DNA from 2 places in the Arthrobacter sp. 179 genome. Region 2 is predicted to be linked to the other one. Evidence: riboswitches for the same ligand, from Rfam matches in the RefSeq annotation. Region 2 holds a riboswitch; the other holds the start of a gene.
The links. A riboswitch is a leader RNA that binds a small molecule or an ion and turns the genes downstream of it on or off. The one in region 2 is predicted to bind S-adenosylmethionine.
Positions count from the first base shown of each region.

Region 1: it holds a riboswitch for S-adenosylmethionine, as region 2 does, so the genes downstream of both, ACT3UE_RS03495 (hypothetical protein) here and ACT3UE_RS00985 (flavin reductase family protein) in region 2, are expected to answer to the same signal.

Region 1 covers NZ_JBQSYU010000003.1:178,472-193,502, reverse strand. The annotation lists gene ACT3UE_RS03515 (DEAD/DEAH box helicase) at 1-813, opposite strand, end outside; gene ACT3UE_RS03510 (LOG family protein) at 892-2,052, shown strand; gene ACT3UE_RS03505 (hypothetical protein) at 2,159-3,376, shown strand; gene ACT3UE_RS03500 (VIT1/CCC1 transporter family protein) at 3,403-4,551, opposite strand; gene ACT3UE_RS03495 (hypothetical protein) at 4,787-5,032, opposite strand; SAM riboswitch class IV at 5,083-5,193, opposite strand; gene ACT3UE_RS03490 (sodium:solute symporter) at 5,351-6,883, opposite strand; gene ACT3UE_RS03485 (helix-turn-helix domain-containing protein) at 7,050-7,625, shown strand; gene ACT3UE_RS03480 (amino acid transporter) at 7,632-9,605, opposite strand; gene speB (agmatinase) at 9,796-10,782, shown strand; gene ACT3UE_RS03470 (thiamine pyrophosphate-binding protein) at 10,783-12,504, shown strand; gene ACT3UE_RS03465 (hypothetical protein) at 12,605-13,204, shown strand; gene ACT3UE_RS03460 (universal stress protein) at 13,217-13,675, opposite strand; gene purU (formyltetrahydrofolate deformylase) at 13,749-14,654, opposite strand; gene ACT3UE_RS03450 (L-serine ammonia-lyase) at 14,686-15,031, opposite strand, start outside.
Region 2 covers NZ_JBQSYU010000001.1:180,608-195,638, forward strand. The annotation lists gene pucL (factor-independent urate hydroxylase) at 1-742, opposite strand, end outside; gene uraH (hydroxyisourate hydrolase) at 745-1,101, opposite strand; gene uraD (2-oxo-4-hydroxy-4-carboxy-5-ureidoimidazoline decarboxylase) at 1,170-1,667, opposite strand; gene ACT3UE_RS00940 (hypothetical protein) at 2,006-2,206, shown strand; gene aceE (pyruvate dehydrogenase (acetyl-transferring), homodimeric type) at 2,547-5,234, opposite strand; gene ACT3UE_RS00950 (exo-alpha-sialidase) at 5,443-6,537, shown strand; gene ACT3UE_RS00955 (MoaD/ThiS family protein) at 6,543-6,830, shown strand; gene ACT3UE_RS00960 (tellurite resistance/C4-dicarboxylate transporter family protein) at 6,889-8,016, shown strand; gene ACT3UE_RS00965 (pirin family protein) at 8,013-9,011, shown strand; gene dnaB (replicative DNA helicase) at 9,038-10,369, opposite strand; gene ACT3UE_RS00975 (DUF1801 domain-containing protein) at 10,935-11,357, shown strand; gene ACT3UE_RS00980 (hypothetical protein) at 11,438-11,884, shown strand; gene ACT3UE_RS00985 (flavin reductase family protein) at 11,904-12,410, opposite strand; SAM riboswitch class IV at 12,463-12,577, opposite strand; gene rplI (50S ribosomal protein L9) at 12,793-13,248, opposite strand; gene rpsR (30S ribosomal protein S18) at 13,263-13,502, opposite strand; gene ACT3UE_RS01000 (single-stranded DNA-binding protein) at 13,571-14,146, opposite strand; gene rpsF (30S ribosomal protein S6) at 14,188-14,493, opposite strand; gene ACT3UE_RS01010 (M18 family aminopeptidase) at 14,689-15,031, opposite strand, start outside.

The DNA of each region.
Region 1 (15,031 bases), on a different contig from region 2:
TTCATCCAGCAACGACCAGAGCAGCGGGGAGGAGAATTCGTCCAGGTAGAGCCAGTCGTTGTCCTCACCGAAGTAGAGCTGCCCGTTGGCGCGGTAGAGCGGGACGAACTGGCAGAACCAGCGATGCTGTTCCTCATCCAGGTTCAGTCCGTAGGTCTTGAAGCTGATGGTGTTCCAGCGCAGGTTGCCCCGGACCCAGCGTCCGTTGCCGGACCGGACCATGGGGCGCACGCCCAGGCGCCAACGGTGTCCGGAATTGTTCTGGTGTCCGACCCCGGAACCGGGAGCCCACTGCCGGTGGGCGACCTGGGTGGTGTCCTGGAGTTCGAACTGCAAGGCCAGGGGCTGGAGCTGGTGGCGGTCCGAGCCGCCCCGGGACCGGGCCCCTGCCCGGGGCTGCGGTGATCCGCTGCGGCCGCCGGCGCTGATCAGCGAATTCAGTGTGTCCTGCCAGGCGGGGACCTTCACCGGGGCAGCGGTGTTCTCGAAGAAGACCCGTTGGGCACGCAGGTGCAGGGTGTTCGAATAGATCAGCAGCGCGGCCGCGTGCTTGCAATGGGTGCCGACCGGGCAACTGCACCAGGTTTCGCCGACCGTCCACTCCCCCTTGCGGTCCACGAGGGCCACCGAGGTGCTGTAGGGCTCCTCCTCGGTGCCGATGACCCGGGCGGTCAGCCGGGGGTCCCCGGCGCTGAATTCCAGGTCCAGGACGTGCTCCGCATTGGCATAGCCCTTCCCACGGGTGAACGCCGCACCACCGACCACACGGAGGATTTCGCGGGCGTCAACGAGGGGAAAATCGGATTCTGCCATCCTCCTATCGTTTCACGTCCCGGCCCCTGCCGACGAACCAGGATGCCGGGCCGCCCGCTGTCGCCGTAGGGTGTGCTCATGAACTCCTCGCCGGCGATGCAGACACCGCCCCGTGAGCTGGACATCGACACGGTCGACCAGTTCGATTCCCGCACGAAGACCAGCGGTGTCCCGATGGCCGGTTGGCATTGCCAATCATTGGATCTGCGTGATCGTGGACGGGCGTTGGAGCGGTCCGACGTCTCCGGTGCCGTCTTCCTCGGCTGTGATCTGCCGCCGGGTTCCATCCCCGGTCTACGTCGCCGCGGGGCCCTGGTCTTCCCCGATCTGCCCGGGCTGCCGTTCGATCCGTACCGCGGCGGGCTCTACACGGCACAGGACCTCTATGCGGGACTGGAGGACCACGCCTACGAGGACACCCCCGATGCGCGCATCTATGCCTGGAGCCGCCACCGGGGTGCCGGTCGGGGCGGACTGAACATGGCCCTGGCCACCACCTTGCACGACCATGCGGTCGGCGTGGCCCTGGAGCAGCTGCTGGCCGGTGCGCACGACGGCGATGCCCCGGGGCGGATCCCCGGCCGCGGGGTGGTCGGGGTGATGGGTGGACACGCGGCCGAACGCGGCACCGCAGGGTTTCGTGACGCCGCCTATCTGGGACGCAGCCTGGCCCGCGCCGGGTTCACGGTCGCCACCGGGGGCGGCCCCGGGGCCATGGAGGCCGCCAATCTCGGGGCCTACCTCGCGGCGGAGGAGGACGAGGTCCTGGAGGCGGCCATCACGCGGCTGGCCGCCGCCCCGTCGTTCCGTCCCTCGATCTCGCAGTGGGCGCGCGCCGCGCTCGCCGTGCAGGAAGACCATCCCCGGGGAACACCCACGGTGGGGATCCCCACCTGGTTCTACGGGCATGAGCCGCCGAATCTGTTTGCGACCCATATCGCCAAGTTCTTCGCCAACTCGATCCGTGAAGACGTGCTGCTCAAGGCCTGCACCGGAGGGCTGGTGGTGCTGCCCGGGGCCGCCGGAACCGTGCAGGAGATCTTCCAGGATGCCTGCGAGAACTATTACGGAACCGCCAGGACCCAGACCCCGATGATCCTGGTGGGCCGGCGGCATTGGACCCGTGAACTGCCGGCCTGGCCGCTCTTGGAATCCTTGGCCGAAGGCCGGGACATGGCAGCGGCCATCCATCTGGTGGAGACCCCCGAGGCGGCCGTGGACATCCTCGCCGGCGGGTGACCGGCCCGCCGGGGGGCCCGGGCCCGGGGCAGGAGCCCCGGAACCCGTCGGCGCAGCGCCCGGTGAGATCCAGAGGATCGGCAGCTGCGCTGGGTAGGCTGGCGCTATGGACTCGAATCCCTATCTCGTGACCCGGCAGCGCCTGGTCCAGGCGCCTCCCGGGGCCATTTTCGAACTACTCGTCGACCCGTCGAAGCATCCGCTCATCGACGGCTCCGGCACGGTGAAGAGCGCCCGGCAGGACGAACCCCAGCGGCTGGCACTGGGCTCCGAATTCGGGATGGACATGCGCCTGGGCGTGGGATATCGGATCCAGAACACGGTGGTGGAGTTCGAGGAGAACCGGCTGATCGCCTGGCGGCATTTCAACGGCCACCGCTGGCGCTACGAATTGATCCCCGCCCCGCGGGGCACGCTGGTGCGTGAGACCTGGGATGCCTCGCGGCTGAAACGTCAATGGCCGCTGAAGGTCATGGGGTTCACTCGCAGCACCCCGGTGAACATCGAACGCACGCTGGATCGGTTGGCCGACTATTTCGACCCCAATACGCCGCGCCCCCCGGAGCCGGAACCACCGCGTCCCTCCCCGCGGAAGCCCCGCGCCAAGTCATTGACCCCCGCCCAGGAGGCGAAGGAGGCCGCCCGGAAGCAGGCCCGCGCCCAGAAGGCGGCGCAGCAGGATGAGGAAGGCGTTGCGGCCCAGGCGGCCAAGGCCGAACGGTTGGTGCTGGCGGAGGAAGCCGAGACCGCCCGTCGGGCGGCCCGGAACGAACGCACCGCCGAGGCCCGCCGCGCCCGTGAACTGAAGGAAACGGAAAAGACCGAGCAGGCCGCCCTGGCCGAACGCGCCCAGGCCGAGAAGGTCGCGGAACAGGAGCGGGTCGAGGCCGAGAAGGCGGCAGAGGCCGCCCGCGAGGAGCAGGCCAAGGCGCAGAAGGCGGCGGAGCTCGAGCGGGCCCAGGCGGAACGGACCGCCGCCGCCGAACGGGTCAAGGAGGAGAGGGCGGCCCGGCAGGAACACGAACGCCGGACGAAGGCCGCGCGGGCCGAGGAGGCCGAGGCGGCGAAGACCCGGAAGAACGCCCCGCAGGTGCCCGTGGAGCCGTTGCCGCCGATCGGGGCGACCCCCCGGCCGTTGACGACGACCCCACGCCGGCCCGCACGCGAGATGATCGCCGCAGCCAAGGCCGGACGGCGGGATGCTCCGGCCCCCGGGCAGGGCACCGAACCGGCCGGCGAGCCGGACACGCAGGAGCCGACCCCGCCCCCGGCGGGGGACCGCCGCCCCGTGGCCGCAGCCCGCCGGATGCGCCGCGCCAGCTGAACGGAAGGGGCCGGGTTCTGCGGGTCCTAGCCGATGTTCCCGCCGAAGAGCAGGCCGAGAACGTAGGTGACCCCGGCGGCACCGAGGCCGATGGCCAGCTGCCGGAACCCGCGTTTGGCCGGGGAGGCGCCGGAGAGCAGTCCGACGATGCCCCCGGTCAGCATCAACGCGACCCCGACCAGGAGCAGGGCCACCAGCAGGGCTGGCAGCCCGCCCATACCGAAGAGGTAGGGCAGGATCGGGACCAAGGCCCCCGAGGAGAAGAAGCAGAAGCTGGAGGCGGCGGCGCCGAAGGCGGAGCCCAGGGCCTCGTGTTCGTCGCCGCCGGTTTCGGTTTCGGGCACCTCGGGTTGCAGGGACAATGAGGGGTCGCAGTCGCAGCTGAAGGTCCCCAGCCGTTCGGCGGCCCGGTGCTCGGCGGCCTCCCGGCTCATGCCGCGGGCCCGGTAGACCAGGACCAGTTCGTTGGCCTGCAGGTCCAGGTCCGGGGCGGCGATGAGCGTGATCTGGGTCGGTTGGGAGGCGGTGAGCAGTTCGCGCTGCGAGCGGACGGAGACGTATTCCCCGGCGGCCATGGACAGGGCGCCGGCGAGCAGGCCGGCGACCCCGGCAAAGAGGACCAGCGCGCTGGACACCCCGGCGGCGCCGATGCCCATCACTAGGGCCAGGTTGGAGACCAGCCCGTCGTTGGCCCCGAAGACGGCGGCCCGGAAGTTGCCGGAGAGCCGGTTGCGGCCGCGGATCGCCAGCCCGCGTACGACTTCCTCATGCACCAGCTCATCGGCGGCCATCTGAGCGGTGGCGTCGGCGTCGCTGTCGTAGGGGGAGGCGCCCTCGGCCCGTTGGGCCAAGGCCAGGACGAAGACCGAGCCGAAGTTGCGGGCCATGAACCGCAGCATGACGCGGCTGAGCGAGGGGCGTGCGGTCTTCCGGGCATGCTCGCCCAGAAGATTGGACCAATGCTCCTGGTGGCGGGCTTCCGCCCGGGCCAGACCCAACAGGATCTGGCGTTCCTCGCCCTCACGGCGTTTGGCCAGGGTGAGGTAGATGGAACCTTCGACGCGTTCGTCGGCCAGGTATTTGCGCCAGCGCCGGATCTCGGCGGGCGTGGGCTCCCTACGCGAGGCCTCCGCGGCTGGCGGATCGGCGTCGGGGGAGGGGGCATCCGGTGTCATTGGGCGTCCTTCAATCGGTTCGTATGTCCCCGCGGTGGTGCGGGACTGCCGGTCAAAGGTCGGTGGGTGGCCACGAGCCTCGGACCGCCAGTGGCGGGCCGAAGGTCTCGTTCGCCCGGCGTGGTGCCGGGTGGAATGCCGGACCGCCGGGAGGGCGGTCGGTATGTCGACAGGTCCTCGTCCACCCGTGCCGGATCAACGATCCAGCGCGGGTGGGGTGTGGAACTACTCCCCTTCAGCCGACCAGCATACCCGAGGGAGCCTCGGCGCGGTCGCGGACGGGCAGGCGTTCAAGGAAGAACACCTGTGCTTCCCCGTCGGGGCGGTGTGCCCGGGGAATACGCACGGTCAGTGCGCAGGAGTCGGATTCCCAGACCGGTCGGCCGGCCGTGTTGGCCAGCGCATGGTCGAGATCCTTGGGGTGGGGCGCGATGAAGCGCTCCCAGTGACCGTCCACGTTGAGGCAGACGGTGCCTAGCATCGAATCGAAAATTGGAAGGACGGAGACGCTTTGCGCCACGGATTTCCTCTCGTGCGTTCTTACCCAACACGTTGTCGTGCGGGCCGCTTCTTCATCCGAACCACCCACGAACCTGGGGTTGGTGCGCGGGTAGTCGGAGCTGTTGCCCGCGTCTCATGAAGCTTTTTGCCAGCCTAACGTGATTGCCGGGGCAACCCAAGCTGTGTTCCACGTCATTCCCGCTGCATCCCAGCGTTGGTGCGGCTAGATTCGTGTTCGACATCTGCTCCCCCGGGAGCACTGTCACCCGGGGGGAACGAGGACGACGCCGGGGCGGGTTCAGGCTTGCTGATCGGCGGAAACGCCCTCCATGTCGACCCGTCCGGCGACCCGATCCGACCAGTGCCGGGCCACTTCCGGGCGGGTCGGCGGGGAGAGCAGGCTGAACAGGACATAGACCACCAACGAGGCGCCCAGACCGTAGTAGATGGGCTCATTGGCGTAGACCCCGGAGAACTTCTCGGTGGACAGTGCCTCCAGGGTGATCATGGTCGTCAGGGTGACCAGGGTCCCTGCCGCCATGGACAGGGCGGCGCCGATGCCGTTCCCGCGCTTCCAGAGCAGCCCGCCCAGGATCGCGACCAGCAGCCCGCCGACCAGGATGTCGTAGGCGATGGTCAGGGCGGCGACGACGTCGTTGACGAGGATCGCCAGGATGATCGCCACGGCCCCGAGGCCCAGGACCCAGTACCGGTTGGCGGCGACGTCGTGCTCGGGGTTGCGCCCGGTGTTGACCTCGATCTCCTTGCCGAACCAGCTGGCGACGAAGGGGGTGACGTCGTTGCGGGCCACGGTGGCCGCGGCGATGAGTGCGCCGGAGGCGGTGGACATCATGGCCGCCACGGCGGCGGCCAGGACGATCCCGCCGACGGCCACCGGAAGCAGGGTCATGGCGACCTCCGCGTAGACGACGTCCTTGCCCAGGGCCTCGATGTCGATGCCGGGCAGGGCGACCCGGGCGGACATGCCGATGATCGCCCCGGCGATGCCGTAGATCACGCAGTAGATGCCGGCGGTGGCTCCGCCCCAGCGGGCCACCTTGGGGGTGCGGGCGGTGAACACCCGCTGCCAGATGTCCTGGCCGATCAACAGGCCCAGGGTGTAGACCACGAAGTAGGTGATGATCGTCTCGGCGCCCAGGCCGCCCCAACTGAAGAATTCATCGCGGGCCCGTTCGGGGATGCCGGCGGAGATTCCCTCGAAGCCGCCGGCCGCCGAGAGGGCGAAGGGCAGCATCAGGGCGAAGACACCGACGGTCTTGATGACGAACTGGACCTGGTCGGCCAGGGTGATGGACCACATGCCGCCGATGGTGGAGTACACGAGCACGATCGCCCCGCCGACGGCGATGGCGAGCCAGCGGTCCCAGTCGAAGAGCACGACGAAGATCGTGGCGTAGGCCCCGGTGGAGGTGGCACAGAGCATCAGCGTGTAGGCCAGCATGACCACCGCCGAGGCGTTGGTGGCGTGTTTGGAGCCGTAGCGCAGGGTGAGCATCTGGGAGACGGTGAAGATCTTCAGTCGTTGCAGCCGCGGGGCGAAGAACATGCTCAGCAGCAGCACCCCGATGCCGATGGCGATGACCAGCCAGGCGCCGGAGAGGCCGAATTCGTAGCCCAGGCCGACGCCGCCGACGGTGGAGGCGCCCCCGAGTACGACGGCGGCCATGGTTCCGGTGTAGAAGAAGGGGCCGAGTCGGCGCCCCGCGACCAGGTAGTCGCTGCTGTTCTTGGTGCGGGACTTGCCCCACCAGCCGAACGCGAGCATCGCGATCAGGTACGCGATGACGATCGCGATATTGATGATGTCCATGGGGAACCTCTGGTCGGAAAAGGGAGGATGATCAAAAAATGATGTTTACAGGTAAACATCTGTTGCCTACTAAGCTAAAGTGATCTGGCTAACAGGTCAATTGGCCTATGCTGTGTGACGTAATGCAGCACCTACATCCATTGTGAAGACCCGGAGTACACCGCCCATGAAGGCCTTGCCCGTCGAGCCCAGCAACGCCCCGATTGCCATCGGTTCGAAGATCCGGGCGGCGCGTCATGCCCAGCGTATGACGATTGAACAGGTGGCTGAATCGACCGGGCTGACCAAGGGCTTCCTCTCCCGGGTCGAACGCGACCTGACCTCGCCCTCGGTGGCCTCGCTGGTCACGTTGTGCCAGGTCCTCTCGGTGTCGGTGGGGGAGCTGTTTGCCCAGCCCGAGACCCATGTGGTCCGTTTCGATGATGCCCCGCGGATCTCGTTGGGCGGGCACGGCATCATCGAACGCCTGGTGACCAGTCGGTCGGAGAAGCGGCTGCAGGTCATCCGCGCCGTCATCGAACCCCATGGGCAGGGCGAGGACGAACTGTATTCGGTGGATTGCGAGGTCGAGGTCCTGCATGTGGTCTCCGGGCGCTTCATCATCATCTTCGCCAATGAACGCTTCGAGCTCGAGGGCGGCGATTCGGTCACCTTCCCGGGCCGCGAACCGCATTCGTGGATCAACCCCACGGAGGAGGAAGCGGTGGTCCTCTGGACGCTGGTCCCTGCCGCGTCGAGGTAGCCGGGTTCAGCCGACATGGACCCACGGGCGTCGCTGCAGATCCGGTTCGGCCTCACGGAGCACCTCACGGGTCAACGGGGCGATCTCCCCTTGCCCCAACAGCAGGAAACCCAGCAGGTTGCGCACCGGTGAGCCCTCGGTCCAGCGGAAGTACAGATGCGGCATGATGCCGTATTCGTCGCGGATGCCCAGGCAGATCGCCGCCAGTGCCGTGCGGACCGAGGGGGCGGTGGCCTCCAGGACCGCATACCCGTGCCGCAGCGTGCCGCGGACCAGCACGTCCTGGGCGAAATCCGAATAATCACCGATGCCGATTTCGATGAACACCGGCTTCGCCGTGACCGGCAGGTGGCTGGCCGTGCGGGCATGCTGGAGCTTATGGCGATAGCGTTCGGCGCTGAACCTGACCGGCTCGTGGGCGATCAGGTTGACCGAGGAGGCCTCGGCGGCGGCACTCAACAGCGTGTGGGCCGCGACGTCGAAGGAAACGGTCGTGGCCCGTAGTTCCGTGGAACGGCGGAAGCGGGAAATGAAGGAGACGAAGAGGATCGCGATGATGAACAGTGCCGCGATCCGCAGCCCGTCGGGACGTTCGATGACGTTGGCGACCGTCGTATAGGTGAACACGAGGACGACGAGCGAGAACAGGGCGCTGCGCAGGGGTTGGCCCCGACGGTGGGCGGAGATCGCCACGGCGACCGCCGCGGACGTCATCAGCACCAGGACCCCCGTGGCGTAGGCGGCGCCCTGGGCGTCGACGCTGGCGTCGAAGGCGAGGGTGACGGCGGCGGCGATCAAGGCCAGCACCAGCACCAGCGGGCGGTTGGCCCGGGCCCATTCGGGGGCCATGCCGAAGCGGGGTAGATAGCGGGGGATGAGGTTGAGCAGGCCGGCCAATGCCGAGGCGCCGGCGAACCAGAGGATGAGGATCGTCGACAGGTCGTAGAGGGTGCCGAAGCCCTGACCGAGCTGCTCATGGGCCAGATAGGCCAGGGCCCTGCCGTTGGCGGCCCCGCCGGGTTGCAGGGCGTCGGCGGGGACCAGCCAGGTGGTGACCACGCAGGAAACGACCAGCAGCACGCTCATGGTCACCGCGGCGGTCGTCAATAGTTTCTTCGCCCCGGCGATCCGCCCCTCGGGGGCCGCCTCGGTGTCGTCGGCGCGGCCACGGATCTGCGGCATGACGGCGACCCCGGTCTCGAAGCCGGAGAGGCCCAACGCCAGCTTGGGGAAGACCAGCAGGGCCATGGCGATCATGAGCCAGGGACTGGCATGGCTGCTGCTCAGTGTCGTCCACCAATCACCGACGGGTCCGGGGGAGGCCGCGACCCGGACCAGGCTGGAGGCCAGGACGACGACGCTCAAGGCCAGGTAGAGGCCCACCAGGAGGACGGACAACGAGATGACTTCGGTGAAACCGCGCAGGAACAGCAGGGTCAGCAGGGCCAGCAGCACCAGGGTGATGGCCACGTTCTGGCCGCCCAGAAATGCCGGGGCGAAGGGGTTCTCGATGATGTGGGCGGTGGCATCGGCCGCGGAAAGCGTCATGGTGATCATGAAGTCCGTGGCGGCGAACCCCAGCAGCACCAGGACCAGCACCTTGCCCTTCCAATGCGGCAGCAGTCGTTCCAGCATGGCGATCGAGCCCTGGCCGTGGGGGCTTTCGGAGGCGACCCGGCGATAGATGGGCAGCGCGGCACCGAGGGTGACCGCGACGAGGACCACGGTGGCCAGGGGAGCCAACACCCCGGCGGCCAGGACGGCGATGGCCGGCTGGTAACCCAGCGTGGAGAAGTAGTCGAGCCCCGACAGGCACATGACCTTCCACCAGGGCTGGCCGGCCACCCGGGAGGGGCGGTCCTGCCAGGGGGCCTCGGGGTGGGCGACCGCCGAATCCATGAGCCAGCCACCGAGGCGCCCGCCGGGCGCCGAAGCGCCCGCGCGGCCGCCCGCGCGTCGAGGGCCTGCTGCACTGCTCATGAACCCGAACACTACGCCTGCCGGGGGCCTGTGAGGGGTCCGGGATCATCACGGTCTGGACCTTTCGGGCGGAACCTCGCCGGGCGTCTTGACTGTGCCACACACCACAAATAGCATGGAAGGCAACGAAAGTATCTTATTAGGCAACCATGGGCGGGATCGTTCAGGGGGCCCGTCGAGAAGGAGCAGCATGGAAGAGATCCGCGTCGAGGCCAATGGAAAGATCGGCCCCATCGATTCATCGAAGATCCCGCGCTTTGCCGGACCGGCGACCTACGCCCGTCTGCCGCGACTGGACCAGGCCCCGGAGGCCGGCATCAAGGTCGTCGGGGTCCCCTTCGACGCCGGGGTCTCCTACCGGCCCGGGGCGCGGTTCGGTTCCAACCATGTCCGGGAGTCCTCCCGCCTGCTGCGGCCCTACAACCCCGCCATGGACCTCTCCCCGTTCGAAGAGGTCCAGGTCGCCGATGCCGGGGACATGGCCGTGAACCCCTTCAACATCAACGACGCCATCGAAACGATCCAGCAGAACGCATTGGACCTCACCGCCGACGGCTCGACGCTGATGACCATCGGCGGGGACCACACCATTGCCCTGCCGTTGCTGCGCGCCGCCTCCGAGCGGGCCGGGGAACCGGTGGCCATGCTCCACTTCGACGCCCACCTAGACACCTGGGACACCTACTTCGGGGCCGAATACACCCACGGCACCCCGTTCCGCCGGGCCGTCGAGGAAGGGATCCTGGATACCGAGGCGATCTCCCATGTGGGAACCCGTGGACCGCTGTACGGTAAGAAGGACCTCGAGGATGACAAGCGCTTCGGCTTCGGCATCGTGACCTCCTCGGACGTCTACTACCAGGGGGTGCGTGAAATCGTCGATAAGCTGCGCGACCGCATCGGCAACCGGCCGCTGTACATCTCCGTGGACATCGACGTGCTCGACCCGGCTCATGCCCCCGGCACCGGCACCCCCGAGGCCGGCGGCATCACCAGTCGCGAACTGCTGGAGATCCTGCGCGGGATGCGCGGGATGAACCTGGTCGGAGCCGACCTCGTCGAGGTGTCCCCGGCCTACGACCATGCCGAGATGACCGGCATCGCGGCCTCCCACGTCGCCTACGACCTCGTCTCGCTGATGGCGGATAAGCGAACCACCGAGCAGAAGGATTCCTAAGTGCCCGACACCCTGCAGAACACCCCGGAAACCTCCGGGAACACCGCACCGCGCAACGGCGGCGACCTGGCGATCGAGACCCTGAGCGGACTCGGGGCCCGCACGGTCTTCGGCATCCCGGGCCAACACGCCCTGGGCCTGTTCGATGCCCTGTCCCGGTCGGACCTGGACTTCGTCTCCTCCCGGGTGGAGAACAACTCGGCCTTCGCCGCCGACGGCTACTCCCGCGCGACCGGTGAGGTCGGCGTCCTGTTCCTGTCCACCGGCCCCGGGGCCCTGACCTCGCTGGCCGGTCTACAGGAGGCCTATGCGACGGGCGTGCCGATGGTCGTCATCGCCAGCCAGATCCCGTTGGACGGCCTCGGGGCCCGACGCAAGGGCATGCTCCACCAGCTCGACGACCAGAAGGCCTCCGCCGCGAACGTCACCAAATCCCAGCGCACCGTCCACCACGCCTCGGGGATCCCCTCGGCGATCCAGGACGCCTGGTCCGACGCCATCACCGTGCCGCAGGGGCCGGTCTGGGTCGAGGTCCCGCAGGACGTGCTGCTCTCCGAGGTCTTCGTCCCGCCGGTGGTCGACGCGCTCGCCGAAGCCTACGAGCACCCCCCGCGGGTGGAACTGATCGAGGAAGCGGTCCGCTGGCTCGGCCAGGCCCACCGTCCGGCGATCGTGGCCGGTGGCGGTGTCCGCCGGGCAGGGGCCCAGGCCGAGCTGCTGCGCGTGGCCGAACAGCTCCGCGCCCCGGTGATCTCCTCACCCGGGGGCAACGGTGCCTTCCCGTGGGAACACCCGCTGAGCCTGCAGTCGTGGATCGAGGACCGTCACACCACCGAGGTCCTCGAGGACGCCGACGTGCTGATCGTCATCGGCTCGGCGCTGGGCGAAGTCACCTCCAACTACTTCACCCTGGCCCCGCGCGGACGCATGATCCAGATCGACGCAGAACCCCGGGTGCTGGAATCCAACAGCCCGGCACTGGGCATCCGTGCCGACGCGAAAACCGCCCTGCGCTTCCTCTCGGACGCCCTGGAGGTCCAGCGCACCACGGGAGCCGGACGCGACGCGGAATCCGTCGACTGGCACGGAAAGACCCCCGAGCAGGTCGTGGCCGAGACCCTGGACCTGGTGAGAGCACGCCTGGACGCCCAGGATCTGGGCATGGAACGGCAGTTCATGGCGGACATCCGGGCCGCCGTCCCGGCTACGATGCAGACCTTCTGGGATATGACGATCGCCGCCTATTGGGGGTGGAGCTGCTGGGATGCCCGCGAGGGCGGGTTCCATTCGGCGCAGGGTGCCGGCGGCCTGGGATATGGGTATCCCGCGGCCATCGGTGGTGCCGTCGGTCTTGCGGTGGATGGGAAAACCGGGATCGATGGGCGCGTGTTGGCCGTCTCCGGCGACGGTTCGGCCATGTACTCGATCGCCGAGCTGGCCACCGCCAAACAGCACCACACGGCGGTGACCTGGCTGATCGTCGACGACGGGGGCTACGGCATCCTGCGCGAATACATGGAAGGGGCGTTCGGCAAGGCCACGGCCACCGAGCTGTCCCGGCCTGACTTCGTGGCCCTGGCGGAGTCCTTCGGTATCCCGGCGCGAGCCGTGGCCCCCGAAGACATCGCCCAGGCCCTGGAGGAATCCTTCGCGGCGGATGGCCCGAACGTCATCGTGGTCCAGACCCTGCTGAAGATGTTCGCCCCGACCCACCTGGACTAAGCGTCCGGGAAGGTCCCGGGGCGGCAATGACCGATGTCACTGCCGCCCCGAAGCCCCCCGGTAGTAGGGTCGTGAACCGATCCCACGACGGAAGCAGGCCATGGAAGAACGCACGAGCACCCCGGACCAGGGCGCCGCCACGGCGCCGCCGCCCACCGGCACGACCCCGGTTCCCGGATATCGGCGGATGGGACATCCCCGGGTATCGGGTTCGGTGGTCGGCGCGGTGGGCGGCTGCGCTTTCATCGTCGTCAATACCCCGGCCCTGGACGGGCCGTGGGCCCTGGGCCTGCGGCTACTCGGGCTGGCCGCCCTCGGACTGTGGGTCTGGGCGGTGCTGCTGCGGCCCCGGCCGCTTCCGCCCCACCCCCGGCCGGACCGGACCGGTGGGATCGTCTATTTCGGCGGGTTGATCGCCATGTTCGCGATCATGTTCATCGGGATCCGCTGGCTCGAAGCCGCAGGGCGCGAGGGCCTGGAACCGGCGGTGGTCGCCCTGGCCGTGGGCGCACATTTCCTGCCCTATGCCCGGGCCTTCGCCGCCCCGATATTCCTCTGGCTCGGCTCGGTCATGGTGGCGCTGGGGATCGCCGGGCTGGCCCTGGGGCTGACCAGCACCGTGGTGGCCGCCCCGGCAGCGGCAGTCGCCGCCGGCTTCGTACTGCTCATCGGCAGCGCCGTCGACGCGCTGGGCGTCTGAACGGGGCGTGGATCAGTCGGGGATCTCGGTATCGGCCAGTGCTGGACCCCGCACCACCAGCACCGGGCAGAAGGACCGGGCGATGCAGGCCGAACTGACCGAGCCCATCAGCAGCCCGACGAATCCTCCGCGGCCCCGACGACCGACGATGAGCATATCGGCCTCCTTGCTGGCCTCGATCAGGGTCGGCCGGGCACTGCCCTGACGCAACCGGATGCTCACGTTCTCCGGGATCTGCGGTCCGTAGGCCTCCTTCAAGGCGGCCGCGACCGTGTGTTCGACGCGTTCGGAGAACCCCTCGATGCCCATGACTTCGTACCGTTCGGGCATCGGCGGGTAGTCCCAGCAGGCGGTCGCTTCGATCCGTGCGTTCAACCCGACGGCGACATGCCGGGCCTGACGCAGCGCCTCCACCGATGAGGCGGAACCATCGACTCCGACAATGACCAATCCCTGGCGTTCTTCTGCCATCACAACCTCCGATCCCTCCCCGTGCGGGGAGGCTCCTGGCCTTCCAGCTTATCGTCGACGGCTTGCTGTACAGCTAGCGCAGGACCACGGTCCTGTTCTCCAGCAGGAACACCCGGCCCTCACAATGCCACCGCACGGCGTTGGATAGCGCCCGGCATTCGGTATCTCGTCCGGCCGCGACCAGATCCGCGGGGGAGAAGGTGTGGTCCACGTCCTGGACCTGTTGGGAGATGATCGGCCCCTCGTCCAATTCGCTGTTCACGTAATGGGCGGTCGCCCCGACCGTCTTCACCCCGCGGGCATGGGCCTGGTGGTACGGCTTGGCCCCCTTGAAACTGGGTAGGAAGGAATGGTGGATGTTGATGGTGCGCCCGGTGAGTTGGCGGCTGAGCTCATCGGAGAGGATCTGCATGTAGCGTGCCAGGACCACCAGTTCGACGTCGTAGTCCTCCATCAGTTCCAGCAGCCGGGCCTCGGCCGCCGGCTTGGTGTTGGCGGTGACCGGAACGTGGTGGTAGTCGATGCCATGCCATTGAACCAGCGACTGGTGGTCGAGGTGGTTGGAGACGACGGCGACGATCTCCACCGGCAATTCGCCCATGCGTGAACGATAGAGCAGGTCGTTGAGGCAGTGCCCGAATTTGGAGACCATCACCAGCACCCGGCGCTTCTCGTTCAGCGGGCGTAGGCTCCACTGCATCCCGTACGTGGCGCCGAGTTCGGAGAAGGCCCCACGCAGGCGCTGGAGTTCGAGCTCCGGATCCAAGGCGACCCGCGGGGAATCCGGGCCCGGACGGCTGACGAAATGCACCCGCAGGAAGAACCTGCCCTCATGGAAGTCGTCGAATTGACGCAACTCATGGATGTCCCCGCCATGGTCGAGCAGGAACCCTGACACCGCATGGACGATGCCCGGTCGTTCGGCGCAATCGAGGCTCAGGACGAATTCGTGCATGGGGGAGTCGGAGGCCTGGACCATGGGTTCCTGCTTTCTGGAAAGGGAGGGCTGCTCAGCACTCGATGACGTTCACGGCGAGTCCGCCGCGCGAGGTTTCCTTGTACTTATCCTTCATGTCCGCCCCGGTCTGACGCATCGTTTCGATGGCCTGATCCAGGGTGACCCGGTGTTCGCCGTCACCGTGGCGGGCCAACCGGGCGGCGTTGATGGCCTTGACCGAGGCGATGGCATTGCGTTCGATGCACGGAATCTGCACCAGCCCGCCCACGGGATCGCAGGTCAGCCCCAAGTTATGCTCGATTCCGATTTCCGCCGCGTTCTCGACTTGTTCCGGGGTGCCGCCCAGCACCGCGCAGATGCCCGCCGCAGCCATCGAACAGGCCGACCCGACTTCGCCC
Region 2 (15,031 bases):
GGATTTCCTCGATCTCGGGATGCGTCTCGAGAACCAGGCGGCCCATTTCGTACATCGTCTGCTGCAGGGCCATCGAGTGGGTCTCGGCGAAGGCCTTGAGCAGCAATTCACGCACGGAGGCGTAGATGCCGTTGAAATCGGTGTCCTCCGAGGTCGAAGCCTCGGTGTTGTAGCGCCACCGGGTGTTGACATCCGTGGCGAGAACGCGCTCGGAGGTCTCCTTCAAGGTCGTGTACTTGTCGACCGGGAAGCCGTGGAACTCGCTGCCCGTGGACTTGAGCACGGTCAGTCCGGAGATGCCGGCCAGGATGCTCTTCTGTCCGTCGGCGATCTCCAGGATCGCCGTGCGGACCTCGCTCATGTTGCGCGAGAAGGAGTGGTCGTGGTCCTGGATGCGGTCCCAGAAGTACTGTTCCGCGGCCCAGCGCCCACCGGTCACCCAATCGAACTCGGAGACGAAGTGGTCACCGAGACGCTTGATGAACTTCTCCGGGGACCCGACTCCGTCACGGGCGAAGCCATAGACGGTGTTCTTCTGCGTGTCGGTGGGGACGACGTGGCCGTTGTCTCCCTCGGTGTGCGCGGCTTCGAAGTCGCCGTGCAACTGCGAGGAGACGTTGAGGTCCTCGATCTCGTGGCGGGCGGTGTCGCGGGTGATCTTGACCAGGCGGACCTCGGCCTTGCCGTATTGATTCTTTGCCAGGACGATCTTGGTGCTGGGCTTAGAAGCGGTGGTAGACATGTCTAGCTCCCTCGGTATGTCGAATATGCAAACGGGCTGATAAGAAGAGGTACGTGGTAGTGCTGGCCTTCGTCGGCGATGACGAATCCCAGCGCGACCTCGGGGAAGAAGGTTTCCGTTCCCGTCTTCCCGAAGTAGGCCCCGGTATCAAAAGTGATTCGGTATTGCCCTACTTCAACCGCGACCGGCCCGAGGTTGTTGATCCGACCATCCTGGTCGGTGCTTCCTGAGCCGATTTCTTGCCAGCCGGACGCCTGCTTGGCTTCCAGCGTGGCCTTGACACCGGAGGCGGGCCTCCCGGTCCCGGTGTCGAGAATGTGGGTAGTGATGTGACTGCGTTCGGACGCTGCTGCGCTCATCGAATTGCTCCTTGGGATGGGTCGCTGGGTGCGGGGGCGGGCCAAAGACGGGGGCCCGGCGCCGATGCTTAGGTGGTGGCGAAGAGTCCGCGGAGACGCAACAGTGCGATCTCGCGCAATTGCACGGCGACCTCGGCACTCTCGGCCTCCTCGGAGTTCGCCTGGCGGCGTTCCAACTCGGCCAGGATCTCTTCCGCGCTGCGACCTGCAGCACGGATGAGGAACACCCGGCCGAACTTCTGCTCGTACTCCTTGTTTCCCTCCAGGATCCTGCGTGCCGTTTCCGACTCCGCATCCACCGCTGATTGTTCGTCCCGGCTGAGCGTGGCTTCGGCCGACTGGCCCTTGGCCTTCTCCCCGATGCGGGGGTGATGCGCCAAGGCGGCATCTACTTCACCGGCACTGAAGGGGGTGGCCTCCGCTTCGGCGCGGGCGAGGAGGTCCTCGACCCCGGCATACGGCCGGTTGTCGACGACGCCCTGGATCCAGCGGTCGATGTCTGCGCAGGGGCGCAACGTGGCAACGGCCTGCTCGGCAGTGGCATTGTTGAATTCCTGGAGATCCATTGGTGTCAGCTCTTTCACAGTCAGACTGCTTCCACCTTGGCGCTGAACACCCTTACCGTCGAGGGTTGGCCCTCAAGTTGACTCGATGTTTCTGTATGGTGGAATTTTTATTTCGTTATCTACTGTAACCCCGCTCACATATCGATTGTCAAGACGCAGGGCGGATCATTCTTCACCCCTTCCGCCCGCCGGCGGCTTGACCTGGGCGCAGAACTTGCCGCGCCATTCGAAAAAATCCCAGCACCCCTTGCCAGACCATCAAATCGAGTCCATACTTATTCCATATCCCAAAATAGTTTTTCCGACTACCGGAAAACGAGCATATCGAGGAGGACCGCATGACCACAGATCAGGATCGCCGGGACGACACCGGGCACCAGCCGCGGGTCAGCCACTCGACGCCACGCCCCTGCACCGAGCCCTTCTACGCCGTCGGAGGCCTCGACCCCGACTTCGCCCCGCCGCTGCACACCCCCAGCAAGCCGGGCCTCTTCTCCCGGCTGGGCGCCAGCTGGCGCCGCGCCACCACCACCCGCTAGGCGTTCACGGGCAGGACCGGGCAGAGGACCGGCCCCCAACGGAACCGGAGCGGCACAGACGATTATTCGGACAGCGAAGCGCTGGCCGGGGAGCACTCGACCCCGACCAGCGCTTTATTGCGTCCAGGGCACGGGCCCCGGCATCTTGCGGCGGGGCCCAGCGGGCAGCGACGATGACCCTTCGCGCCCCCTCCGACGGCGGTCCCCTCCACGAGGGACGCGGACCCGCCACCAGGACCCTCGCCCGACGCCAGCCGTCTGTCCCGTCGCCCACGCCCCTGCCCCCACACATGACACCGCCGCCCGCCCCCAAGGGGACGGGCGGCGGTGCTGACGGTCTCTATTCGGCGTTCTGGTCGAAGCCGTAGTGCTCGTGGGCCTGGCGGGCGACCGAGGCATCGATCTCCCCGCGGCGCGCCAGCATCTGCAGCGTGCGCACCACGACCGATTGTGCGTCGATCCCGAAGAAGCGTCGAGCCGCGGGACGGGTGTCCGAGAAGCCGAAGCCATCGGCCCCCAGCGTCGCGAAGTCGTTCGGGACGAACTGTCGGATCTGGTCCGGAACCTGACTGGCATAGTCGCTCACGGCGACCACCGGCCCCTGGGCCTCGGCGAGCTTCTCGGTGACGTAGGCCTGCCGCGCCTCGTTTTCGGGGTGGAGGAAGGAATCACGTTCGGCGGCGACGCCGTCGCGACGCAGTTCGTTCCAGCTGGTCACCGACCAGACATCGGCGGAGACGCCCCACTCCTCGGCGAGGAGCTGCTGGGCCTCCAGGGCCCACGGCACCGAGACGCCCGAAGCCAGCACCTGGGCCTTCGGGCCCGCGGTTTGGGAGGGCGATAGGAGGTAGATGCCCCGCAGGACCCCCTCGACGTCCAGGCCCTCGGGCTCGGCAGGCTGCGCAATCGCCTCGTTGTAGACCGTGAGGTAATACATGACGTTGGGGTCTTCGTGCTCGCCCCCGTACATGCGCTCCAGGCCGTCCCTGATGATGTGCCCGATCTCGTAGCCGTAGGCCGGATCGTAGGTGACCACTGCCGGGTTGGTGGAAGCCAGGATCGGGGAGTGCCCGTCGGCGTGCTGTAGGCCCTCGCCGGTCAGCGTGGTCCGCCCGGCGGTGGCTCCGATGATGAACCCGCGGGCCATCTGGTCACCGGCAGCCCAGAAGGCGTCGCCGGTGCGCTGGAAACCAAACATCGAGTAGAACACGTAGACGGGGATCAACGGTTCGCCATGCGTGGCGTAGGAGGTCCCTGCCGCGGTGAAGGCAGCCACCGCGCCGGCCTCGTTGATGCCCGGATGGATCAACTGGCCTTGCGGGGATTCCTTATAGGCCAGCACCAGATCCCGGTCCACAGACAGGTATTCCTGCCCGCCGGGGTTGTAGATCTTCGCGGTCGGGAAGAAGGCATCCATGCCGAAGGTCCGGGACTCGTCGGGGACGATCGGGACCACCCGGTTGCCGAACTTCTTATCGCGCATGAGGTCCTTGAGCAGACGCACGAAGGCCATCGTGCTGGCCGCCTGCTGCTTGCCGGAACCGCGTTTGGCGACTTCGTAGGCCTTGTCCTCGGGGAGATGGACTTCTGCATGCTTGGTCCGGCGTTCGGGAACCGCCCCACCCAGGGCCGCCCGGCGATCCATCATGTACTTGATCTCCGGGGCGTCCATGCCCGGGTGGTAGTACGGCGGGGTATACGGATCGGCTTCGAGCTGCTCATCGGTGATCGGGATCCGCAGCAGGTCGCGGAAGGCCTTCAGGTTGTCGGCCGTGAGCTTCTTCATCTGGTGGGTCGCATTGCGCCCCTCGAAGCTCGTGCCCAGGCCGTAGCCCTTGACCGTCTTGGTCAGGATGACCGTGGGCTTGCCCTTGAACTCGGTGGCGGCCTTATAGGCGGCATAGACCTTGTGGTAATCGTGACCGCCACGCTTGAGGTTCCAGATCTGGTCGTCGCTCAGATCCGCGACCATCTCCTTGGTCGCCGGGGTCTTGCCGAAGAAGTGCTCGCGCACGAATCCGCCGGATTCGGCCTTATAGGTTTGGTAGTCCCCATCGGGGGTGGTGTTCATGATGTCCACCAGGGATCCGTCGACGTCCTTCTCCAGGAGGTCGTCCCATTCGCGGCCCCAGACCACCTTGATGACGTTCCAGCCGGCACCGCGGAAGAAGGCCTCCAGCTCCTGCATGATCTTACCGTTGCCCCGCACGGGGCCGTCGAGGCGCTGGAGGTTGCAGTTGATCACGAACGTGAGGTTGTCCAGCTTCTCGTTGGCCGCCAGCTGCAGGAAGCCGCGGGATTCCGGCTCGTCCATTTCGCCGTCGCCCAGGAACGCCCAGACGTGCTGGTCGGAGGTGTCCTTGATGCCACGGTTCTGCAGGTAGCGGTTCGACTGGGCCTGGTAGATCGCGTTCGCCGGGCCGATGCCCATGGAGACGGTGGGGAATTCCCAGAAGTCCGGCATCGAACGGGGGTGCGGGTAGGAGGGCAGGGCATGGCCCTTCTTGGACTTCTCCTGCCGGAAACCGTTGAGGTCCTCTTCGCTCAGCCGGCCTTCCATGAAGGCGCGGGCGTACATGCCGGGGGAGGCGTGGCCCTGGAAGAAGACCTGGTCGCCGCCGCCGGGGTGGTCCTTGCCACGCCAGAAGTGGTTGAACCCGACCTCGTACATCGTCGCGGCACCGGCATAGGTGGAGATGTGCCCGCCGACCCCGATGTCGGGGTGCTGGCCGCGGTGGACCATGATGGCGGCATTCCAGCGCATCCAGGCGCGGTAACGACGCTCGATCTCTTCATCGCCGGGGAACTCCGGCTCACGGTCCACCGCAATGGTGTTGACGTAATCGGTGGTCTGCGGCCGCGGAACCTCCACGCTGCGGTTGGAGGCCCGTTCCCAGAGGCTGCCCATGATGTCCGAGGCGTGCCTCGTCCCCCTGGCCTCCACCAGACCGTCGAAGGACTCCAGCCATTCGGCGGTCTCCTCCGGATCGGATCCGGCGGCGGTGGGCGAATCGTCGATGATACTCATGCATGCCTCTCTGACGTGTCCGGAACGGGTGACATTCCGCGGTCAACACCATCTAAAATAAATCTCGCCTTGTGGAAGTTTCTTCTCACAGAGCAATATCAAGTGAACGCGGTCACGGCCACGCTGTCAATCCATCAACGAAATATTGATTCTCCATCCCGGTGGAACAACTATTGCCCACGCCCTCTTCCGGTGATGCACTTCTCCCATGACCACCACCATGATTGCCATCGGAACGAAGAAGGGCCTCTGGATCGCCACAAGCGGGAACGGGCGCGACTTCACCCTGGGCGAGCCACATTTCCTGAACCAGGAAGTAGCCTCCGTCGCCATCGACAGCCGCGGCCCGCAACCGCGGATCCTCGCCGGACTCAACGACTGGCACTGGGGCCCGACCGTGGTCCATTCGGATGATTTCGGGGCCACCTGGTCCGAACCCGAAGACGGAGCCATCGCCTTTCCCGCAGATACCGGCGCCGCACTGGAGCGGGTCTGGCATCTACGTCCCGATACCCCGGAGCGGCCCGGCGTCATCTGGGCCGGCTGTGAACCGACCTCCGTCTGGAAATCCACCGATGGCGGCGAGAGCTTCGAATTGAATCGTGGCCTCTGGGACCATCCACACCGCCCCGAATGGGGAGCGGGATTCGGCGGTGCCGCCGTCCATACGATCGTCCCCCACTCCACCGACGCGGGGACCGTCCACGTGGCGATGAGCACCGGCGGGGTCTACCGCACCCACGACGGGGGCAGCACCTGGCAGGCCAGGAACCGGGGGATCTCCGCAGGGTTCCTGCCCGCCGAGGAACCGGAGTTCGGCCAGTGCGTCCACCGGATCACCGCCGATTCGACCAATCCCGACCGGCTCTACGCGCAAAACCATGGCGGCGTCTACCGCAGCGACGACGGCGGCGACCACTGGGCCGATATCGCCTCCGGCCTGCCCTCCGACTTCGGCTTCACGTTCCTGACCCACCCGCACCGTGCCGATACGGCCTGGACGCTGCCGCTGGAGGCGGACATCCAACGCATCCCACCCGGAGGCAGACTCAGCCTGTACCGCACCACCGATGCCGGTTCCACCTGGACCGAACAGCACCGCGGACTACCGGACCACGAATACAACGTCGTGCTGCGCGACGCCGCCGACGTCGACGTTCCTGACCCCGAGGGCCCCGCTTGCCTCTATCTGGGGACCCGCGGAGGCGAGGTCCACACCAGCAGTGACGAAGGTGGGAGCTTCCACCAGGTGGCCTCCCGTCTGCCCGACATCCTCAGCCTGCGCGCCGGCTCGGTGCGGTGACGGCCATGGCCCACGCCAACCTCGAGATCCCCGCGACGTTGGCCCCCCTCTGGGGCCGGCAACGCCGGGCCGTGATCGAGTACGACGCCGGAACCCGGCTGGAGGGGTTCCTGGACCTCGCAGGGCAGGGACACCCCCGATTCGCCCGGCGCTTGCGCGACGAGACCGGAGCGATCCGCCGCTACGTCAACGTGTTCATCGACGGGGAGAATGTCAGGGTCCTGGAAGGTCTGGACACGGTGGTCCCCGACGGGGCGAACGTATTGATCATCCAGTCCGTCGCCGGAGGCTGAATCCAGCGGCCAAGGATAAGCTGACAGCACCCGCCAGCAGCCCGAAGGGATCCAGACCATGCCAGCCGCACCCCTGACCTCGCCACGGCCCCCCACCCCCGGCACCACACCGGCGGGCCTCCGACGCAGATTCGCGGCGACGATCTCCGATCTCCCACCCTCGTGCTTCGCCTTCGTGATGGCCACCGGCATCGTCTCGGCGGCCCTGCTGAAGTCCGGCCGACCGGTGCCGGCGGAGATCCTGTTCTGGGTGGCGATCACGGCGCTGGTGATCCTGATCGCCGCAACACTCTGGCGCGCCATCGCCCACCCCGGGAAGTTTGCCGCGGACATCATCTCCCCGGCCAAGACCTTCGGGTTCTTCAGCTTCGTCGCCGGGCTGGACGTCCTGGGGCTGCACTACGTGATGACCGACCGGGCGGACATCGCCCTGGTCCTGGGCTGCCTGGCAGCCCTGGCCTGGCTGGTGCTGACGTACCTCATTCCCGGCGTACTGCTGCTGCGCCCGCAAGGCACCCCCGTCCTCAACGCGGCCAACGGCAGCTGGTTCCTCTGGGTCGTCGCGACCCAATCGCTGGCGTCGGCCGCCGCGGGCGTCGCCAGCGCCCATTCCAGCAACGGACTGGCAACCCTGGCGGCGGCGCTGTGGGGGGTCGGGGTGATGCTGTACATGCTGATCGGCACCCTGATCACCCTGCGGCTGATCACCCGGGCCAACCGGCCCGCCGATCTGAGCCCCACCTATTGGATCTTCATGGGGGCGACAGCCATCTCGGTATTGGCCGGTAGTGCCCTGTTGAAGCTGCCGGACAGCTTCGAGGCCATCGCCGCGACGCGCGGCTTCATCAGCGGAACCAGCTTCATCCTCTGGTCCCTGGGCCTGTGGTGGGTCCCGCTGCTCATCCTCTTCGGGATCTGGCGCCACGTCGTGCACCACCACAACATGCGCTACGAAACCGCCCTGTGGTCCATCGTCTTCCCCCTGGGGATGCTGGCCACATCGTCCATGATGTTCGGTCAGGGTCAGGGGATCGGGATCATCGACCGGATCGGCCACGTGACCGTCTGGGTCGCGGTACCGGCCTGGAGCATCGCCGTGATCCTCATGGTGGTCGCGGCGGCCCGGTGGCTGCGCACGCCGCCCGGGGAACCCACGCCGCCGGTCCAAGAACCCGGCATACCGTGAGTAACTTCGAGAAGGACCCCCCGGAAATCCTCTGCGCGGACCGTCCCACCACCGGGTCCGGAACCACCACACCCGAACTTCTGGTTCCCCGCGACGTCCCCCTGGGAGGGCCCCGAGGCATGAACGTGCGACGGACGCTCCCCCAACGCCGCCGCAGTCTCATCGGCTCCTGGTGCTTCCTTGACCACTACGGTCCCCGGGATCTGACGGACAGCCAGGGAATGAACGTTCCCCGCCACCCGCATACCGGCCTGCAAACCGTCAGTTGGCTATTCTCCGGGGAAATCGAACACCGCGATTCCACCGGAACACTGGCCGTTGTCCGCCCCGGGGAACTGAATCTCATGACGGCCGGCAGCGGCATCAGCCATTCGGAGTTCTCCACGCCCGAGACCACCATCTTGCATGGAGCCCAACTTTGGATTGCCCTACCGAATACTTCCCGCGACACCGCACCCGCGTTCGAGCACTACCGCCCCGACCCCATTTCGGGTCAGGGCTGGGTCGCCAGGGTTTTTCTCGGATCATTGCTCGGTGACAGCGCCCCCAGCGCCGTGCACCGCCCATTGGTGGGCGCCGAGCTCCGGCTCGAGGAAGGCGCCACGCTCGTCGTAGATACGGAACCGGGTTTCGAATACGGGCTCCTGCTCGACGCCGGGAGCCTCCTGGTAGATGAAACCGAGGTCCCGATGGGCCATCTGGCCTACCTCCCGCAGGGTTCGACATCGATGTCGTTGCGGGGGCTCGACGGCGGGGCCCGCCTGCTCCTCATCGGCGGGGAACCGTTGGGTGAACAAATCGTGATGTGGTGGAACTTCGTGGGGCGTTCACACCAAGAACTCGTCGACTTCCGGACCGCGTGGCAGCAGCAAATCGACCCTGAAGCCTCTCAGTGGTCGTCAGATGGCCACGATTTCGGACCCTTCCCAGCCGGGCAGCCAGCGGCTCTGCCGGCACCGGAAATGCCCAACGCCCGGCTGAAACCGCGGAGCTAGGGGGAGCGGCAACCCGCCCTTGCGGGTTAGAACCCCCCGCCGCCTTCGGTGGCCATGTTGTTGAAGCGCTGGTAATGGCCCTGGAAGGCTACGACGATGTTCTTGGTCGGACCGTTGCGGTTCTTGGCCACGATGATGTCCGCTTCGCCGGCGCGTGCGGATTCCTTGTCGTAGATATCCTCGCGGTGCAACAGGATCACCAGGTCGGCGTCCTGCTCGATCGAGCCCGACTCACGCAGATCCGAGACCATCGGCTTCTTATCGGTGCGCTGCTCGGAACCACGGTTGAGCTGCGAGAGGGCGACGACGGGAACATCGAGTTCCTTGGCCAACAGCTTCAGTGCCCGAGAGAACTCCGAGACTTCCTGCTGGCGCGATTCCACGCGTTTGCCCGAACTCATCAGCTGGAGGTAGTCCAGCACCACGAGCTTCAGGTCGTGCCGCTGCTTCAGGCGCCGGCACTTGGCCCGGATCTCCATCAGTGACATGTTCGGGGAGTCGTCGATGAACAACGGCGCCTCGTTCAACCGCCCCATGGTGGTGGCGATCTTGCCCCACTGCTCGTCCTTGATGGTGCCCTTGCGCAGATCCTGCAATCCGATGCTGGCTTCGGCCGACAGCAGACGCATGGCGATCTCGTTGCGCCCCATCTCCAGGGAGAAGACCACGGTGGTCATGTTGTTCTTGATGGATGCCGAACGGGCGATGTCCAGGGCGAAGACCGACTTGCCCACCGCGGGTCGGGCGGCCACCACGACCATCTGTCCTCCGTGGAGGCCCTGGGTCAGTTCGTCGAGTTCATAGAGGCCGGTCGGCACCCCGATCATTCCCTCGCCACGCTGGCCCGCCGATTCGATCTCGTCTACGGTGCCTTCGATGATGTCGCGGAGCGGGACGTAGTCCTCCGAGGTGCGTCGTTCGGCCACCGCGTAGATCTGGGCCTGCGCATCGTTGACGATCGCGTCGACCTCGCCGTCCTGGCTGTAGCCCATCTGCACGATCTTGGTGCCCGCTTCAACCAGCCGGCGTAATACCGCCCGTTCACGGACGATCTCCGCGTAGAACCCGGCGTTGGCCGCGGTCGGCACCGACTGGATCAGTGTGTGCAGGTAGGCGGGTCCTCCGACACGGGAGATCTCCCCGCGTTTGGTCAAGTGGTCGGACACCGTCACCGCGTCGGCGGGTTCGCCCCGGCCATAGAGGTCCACGACGGCCTCGTAGATCGCCTCATGCGCGGGCCGATAGAAATCGACGCCCCGCAGGACCTCGACACAGTCCGCGATGGCATCCTTCGAGAGCATCATGCCACCGAGCACGCTTTGCTCCGCCACGAGGTCCTGGGGCGGGGTCCGCCCCATGTCCGATGAATTCGACGACCCTGATTCGGTGTGCGTGAGCGTCACGTCCGGTTCCTTCCCTCTCAGCGCGGCGCCGGTGATGCGGCGCAGCCACGTCCCTCTAGTATCCCAGTGAATGCGACCCACCGACACAATGGTGCCGCGGGTGACGAACGGGGAATCCAGCCCGGTTGGAGCCGGGGACCCTGTCACCCTATGCCCCCGACGGGCAGAACCAAAGAGAGTTATCCACAGCCCATGTGGAGAACCTGTGGGTGACGCGGCGTGTTGTGTGCACAGTCTGGGGACGGGCTTGTGGATTACTTTTATTTTCCTTCAATAACCCTGCTCTGACTAGGCATTTTACTTGTGGATAACAACTGATGGAAGAAAACTTTTCGTCAACATTCACCCCCTACTTGCAGGTTGCCAAGCAGCACACATGTGTGCAGGCGCCACTTATCCACAAGTTGGCCATGGTTCTCCACAGACACGCCGCCAGCTGTGGGTAGCTTTGACTTTCGCGTCCTCGGGCCGGGCCGGGACATCCATTGCCGTCGCCGAATCGCACTGGCACGCTGGCACGATGTCAGCAGCGAAGACCCGACCGACAGAGGTGGATCCACGTGATTTCCTCGCTGCCATCGAGCACCCCGCGCGGCGGGACGACGCCCACGCACTTCTGTCGATGATGCAGGAAGCCAGCGGTCGGCCCGCGATGATGTGGGGAACCAGCATCGTCGGGTTCGGCTCCTACCATTACCGCTACCCCAGCGGGCGTGAAGGAGATACCCCGGCGATCGGGTGCTCTCCCCGCGCCTCCTCGCTGGCCCTCTACGGGCTGACGGACCCCCCGGCCGCGGCCGGGCTCCCGGCTGGACTCGGCAAGCACCGACTGGGCGCTTCGTGCCTCTACGTCAACAAGTTGGCCGACGTCGGGCTCGGGATCCTGCGTGAACTCATGGATACTGGACACCACCACGTGATGACCGAACTTCACCAGCCCTGAACGGGTCCGGAGCCAAGGCACGTGAAATAATGGAGGAAAGACCGTCGCCCGCGCGGCGGCCCCGAACCCCAGGAGGGGACATGTCTGAAATCAGCGGTTCCGAACTGCTGACGGCGATCGTCGCGATCGTCGTCCTTTTCGCGGTGTTCGGTGCCTTGACCTGGATCTTCAAGACACGACCCTCGGGCCACCCCAGCGATGCCGAGCAATACATCGCCCGCCTCAATGCCACGGCGGCCCACCAACAGCAGATCGACACGGAGAAGGCGGAAAAGCTCCGGGCGGCGACGACGGCTCGGGCGGCCCAGGCCGCCCGCAACTCCCCCGGACGCACCGGCCAGAGCACCGGGTTCGACCTCGAACATCCCCCGGGGATGGCGCCCGGTCCGGGAAACCCCAATTTCGACCGCGTCATGCAGCTGATCAATCAAGGAAACTACGTCGGCGCGGTACGTAAGATCAGGCAGGACACCGGCCTGGGGCTGCTCCAGGCCAAACGATACGTGGACACCCTGCGGGGCATGTAGCCACCCCCCCCCAGCGGTCCTAGACCAGGGCCTCCGCCTGCAACGTGCGGAAGGCCGAACCGTGGAAGACCAACGGGTCATGGGCCCCGTCGTGTCCGGCATGGCCGTGGACCCGCAGGAGGACCACATGGTGGTCCCCGGCGGGGAATTCGCGTTCCACGCTGCAGTCCAACCACAGGGAGGCCTCGTTCAGGAACAGGGCCCCTTCATCGGTGGAGTCCAGCCGCAACCCGGCAAACCGGTCACCCGATTTGGAGGCGATCTGCCGGCAGACCCGCTCATGGGCCTCGCCGAGAACCGACACGCCGATCCGGCCCGCGGCCCGCACGATGGGCCAGGTCCGGGAGCTGTTCTGCACCGCGAACATCACCAACGGAGGGTCCATGGAGACCCCGACGGTGAAGGAGGAGGCGACCAGGCCCTGGGCCTCGCCATCGATGATCGCGCACAGGGCGGCGATTCCCGAAGGGTGGCGCGCGAAGGCCTGGCGGAGTGCGTCGGGTTGAAGATCATGGGACAGTGTCATCTGCTCTGCTTCCGGCGTATGGCACACCGGTGGATCCCGGGATCCACACGGGGTGCGGTACTTGCCGCCCGGGGAGCCGGACGGCCGAATCATCACCTGGAGCACCCCACTACCGTGAGAGGGTTGCCGGCCACCCAGCCAGGGCTTGGAAGGTGGCGCTCTTGATTCATGGTCCACGCTAGGGCCGGTGGGTCCCCGGGGTCAAAGATCTCCGCAATATTTCGCAAGATCGCCTCCCGGGGGCCACAGCCGGAGGCACATGGGCCGCCGACGATGTCGGGCCTTAACGACCGAGGGGCCCTGCGCTTACGCGCAGGGCCCCTCGGGTCCACCGTGGTCGGCTCCACCTCCCGTGGGGAGGGTAGCCGGTTCGCGGTGGTGGCTACTTCTTCGCGGCGACGACCTGCAGGTCGATGGTCGCGGAGACGTCCTCGTGCAGACGGACGGTTGCCTGGTAGTTGCCGGTCGACTTGATGTGCTCGGGGATTTCCACCGTGCGCTTGTCGATCGAGCCGAGGCCGGCGGCCTCGACTGCGTTGGCGATATCGGCGGTCTTGACGGTGCCGAAGAGGCGACCACCCTGGCCGGCCTTGACCGTGATCTTGACCGCCTGGGCGGACAAGTTCTGGGCCAATGCCTGGGCATCCTCGAGGGATGCGATGGCGCGAGCAGTGCGGGCGGCCTTGATGGACTCGACCTGCTTCTCACCACCCTTGCTCCAGAGCAGCGCGAAACCGCGGGGCAGCAGGTAGTTACGTGCGTAACCATCCTTCACCTCGACGACCTCGCCAGCGGTACCAAGACCGGTTACTTCGTGGGTCAGAATCAGCTTTGCCATGGTGTTATCCCTTCCTAGCCGCGGCCAGCGCCGGAGTAAGGCAGCAGGGCAACTTCACGCGCGTTCTTGATGGCCTGGGCGATCTTGCGCTGCTCCTGGACGGAGACGCCTGTCACGCGACGGGCACGGATCTTTCCGCGGTCGGAAATGAACTTGCGCAGCAATGCTACGTCCTTGTAGTCGATGACGGTGATGTCAGCGGCCTTCAAGGGATTGGACTTTGGTTTGGGCTTACGGAGTTCAGCCTTAGCCATCGTGGAGCTCCTTTATCTGGTGGAGCCCGCAGAATTTTTCCGCGGGATGGTGAATAAGAGGTGTTGCTTTAGAAGGGTGGTTCGTCGGACCCGCCGGCATTGCCCCATCCACCGTTATTGGAGGAGGAGGCCCAGGGGTCCTGAGCCGGAGCGTTCCAGGTGCCGCCCTGGTTTCCGCCGGGGTTTCCCCCACCGAATCCAGCGTTGCCGCTCTGGTTTCCGCCACCGAAGTTTCCTCCGGCATTACCGCCGCCGAAGCCGCCACCACCCGAGTTGTTGCGCTGGGTGCGGGTGACCTTGGCGGAAGCGTAGCGAAGCGAGGGGCCGATCTCGTCGGCATCCAGCTCCATGACGGTGCGCTTCTCGCCTTCCTTGGTTTCGAAGGAACGCGACTTCAACCGACCCTGGGCGACGACGCGCATGCCCTTGGTCAGCGTCTCGGCGACATTTTCGGCAGCATCGCGCCACACCGATGCGCGAAGGAACAGCGTTTCGCCGTCCTTCCACTCACTGGTCTGGCGGTCGAAGGTCCGCGGGGTCGAGGCAATGGTGAAGTTCGCCACTGCAGAACCGGACGGGGTGAAACGCAATTCCGGGTCAGCGGTGAGATTTCCGATGACCGTGATGACGGTTTCGCCTGCCATGGTGCCTCCTTGAGTCGGTTTCTACGAAAAGTCGACGCAGACTACTCTGCGACGACCTTCTGGTCTTCCGGGCGGGTGATCTTGGTGCGCAGGATCGTCTCGTTGAGCGAGAGCTGGCGGTCAAGTTCCGCGGAAGTGGCCGGGGTAGCGGTGAAGGTAACCACCGCGTAGATGGCTTCTGCCTTCTTCTTGATCTCGTAGGCCAGCCGGCGGCGGCCCCAGATATCAACATTGTCGACGGTGCCACCATCGTTGCGGACGACATCAAGGAACTTGCCAAGAGTCGGTTCCACGGTACGTTCGTCGACCTCGGGGTCGATCAGTACCATCAGTTCGTATGCACGCATGTGAACCCACCTCCTTTGGGCTAAACGGTCACGGTCTTTCCGTAACAGGAGGTTCTGTGCGTTGGCCGAAGTCGTTTCAGGGGTCAGAAACGGCACAAACAGCCTGACACATCCTACCCGATGCCGGTTCCACCACCCTAACCCGCGCCTGCGGCGAAGCGCAGGGGGCCCCTGGGGCCTGTGGACGGCGGCGGCTCAGCCGGCGAAGAACCCCCGGGTCACGCGGGCCAGGGCCAACGGATCCTCGACCGCACACATTTCACGGGCCGAGTGCATCGAGAGCAAGGCGATGCCGACGTCGACGGTGCGGATGCCCAACCTGGTCGCGGTCAGCGGTCCGATGGTCGATCCGCAGGGCATGACGTTATTTGAGACGAACTCCTGATAGGGGACGTTCACGGCTTGGCAGAGGGCAGCCCAGAGGCCGGCGCCTACCGCATCGGTGGTGTACCGCTGATTGGCGTTGATCTTCAGCAACGGGCCGCCTCCCAGAACCGGGCGGTTGGCCGGGTCATGGCGTTCCGGGTAGTTCGGGTGG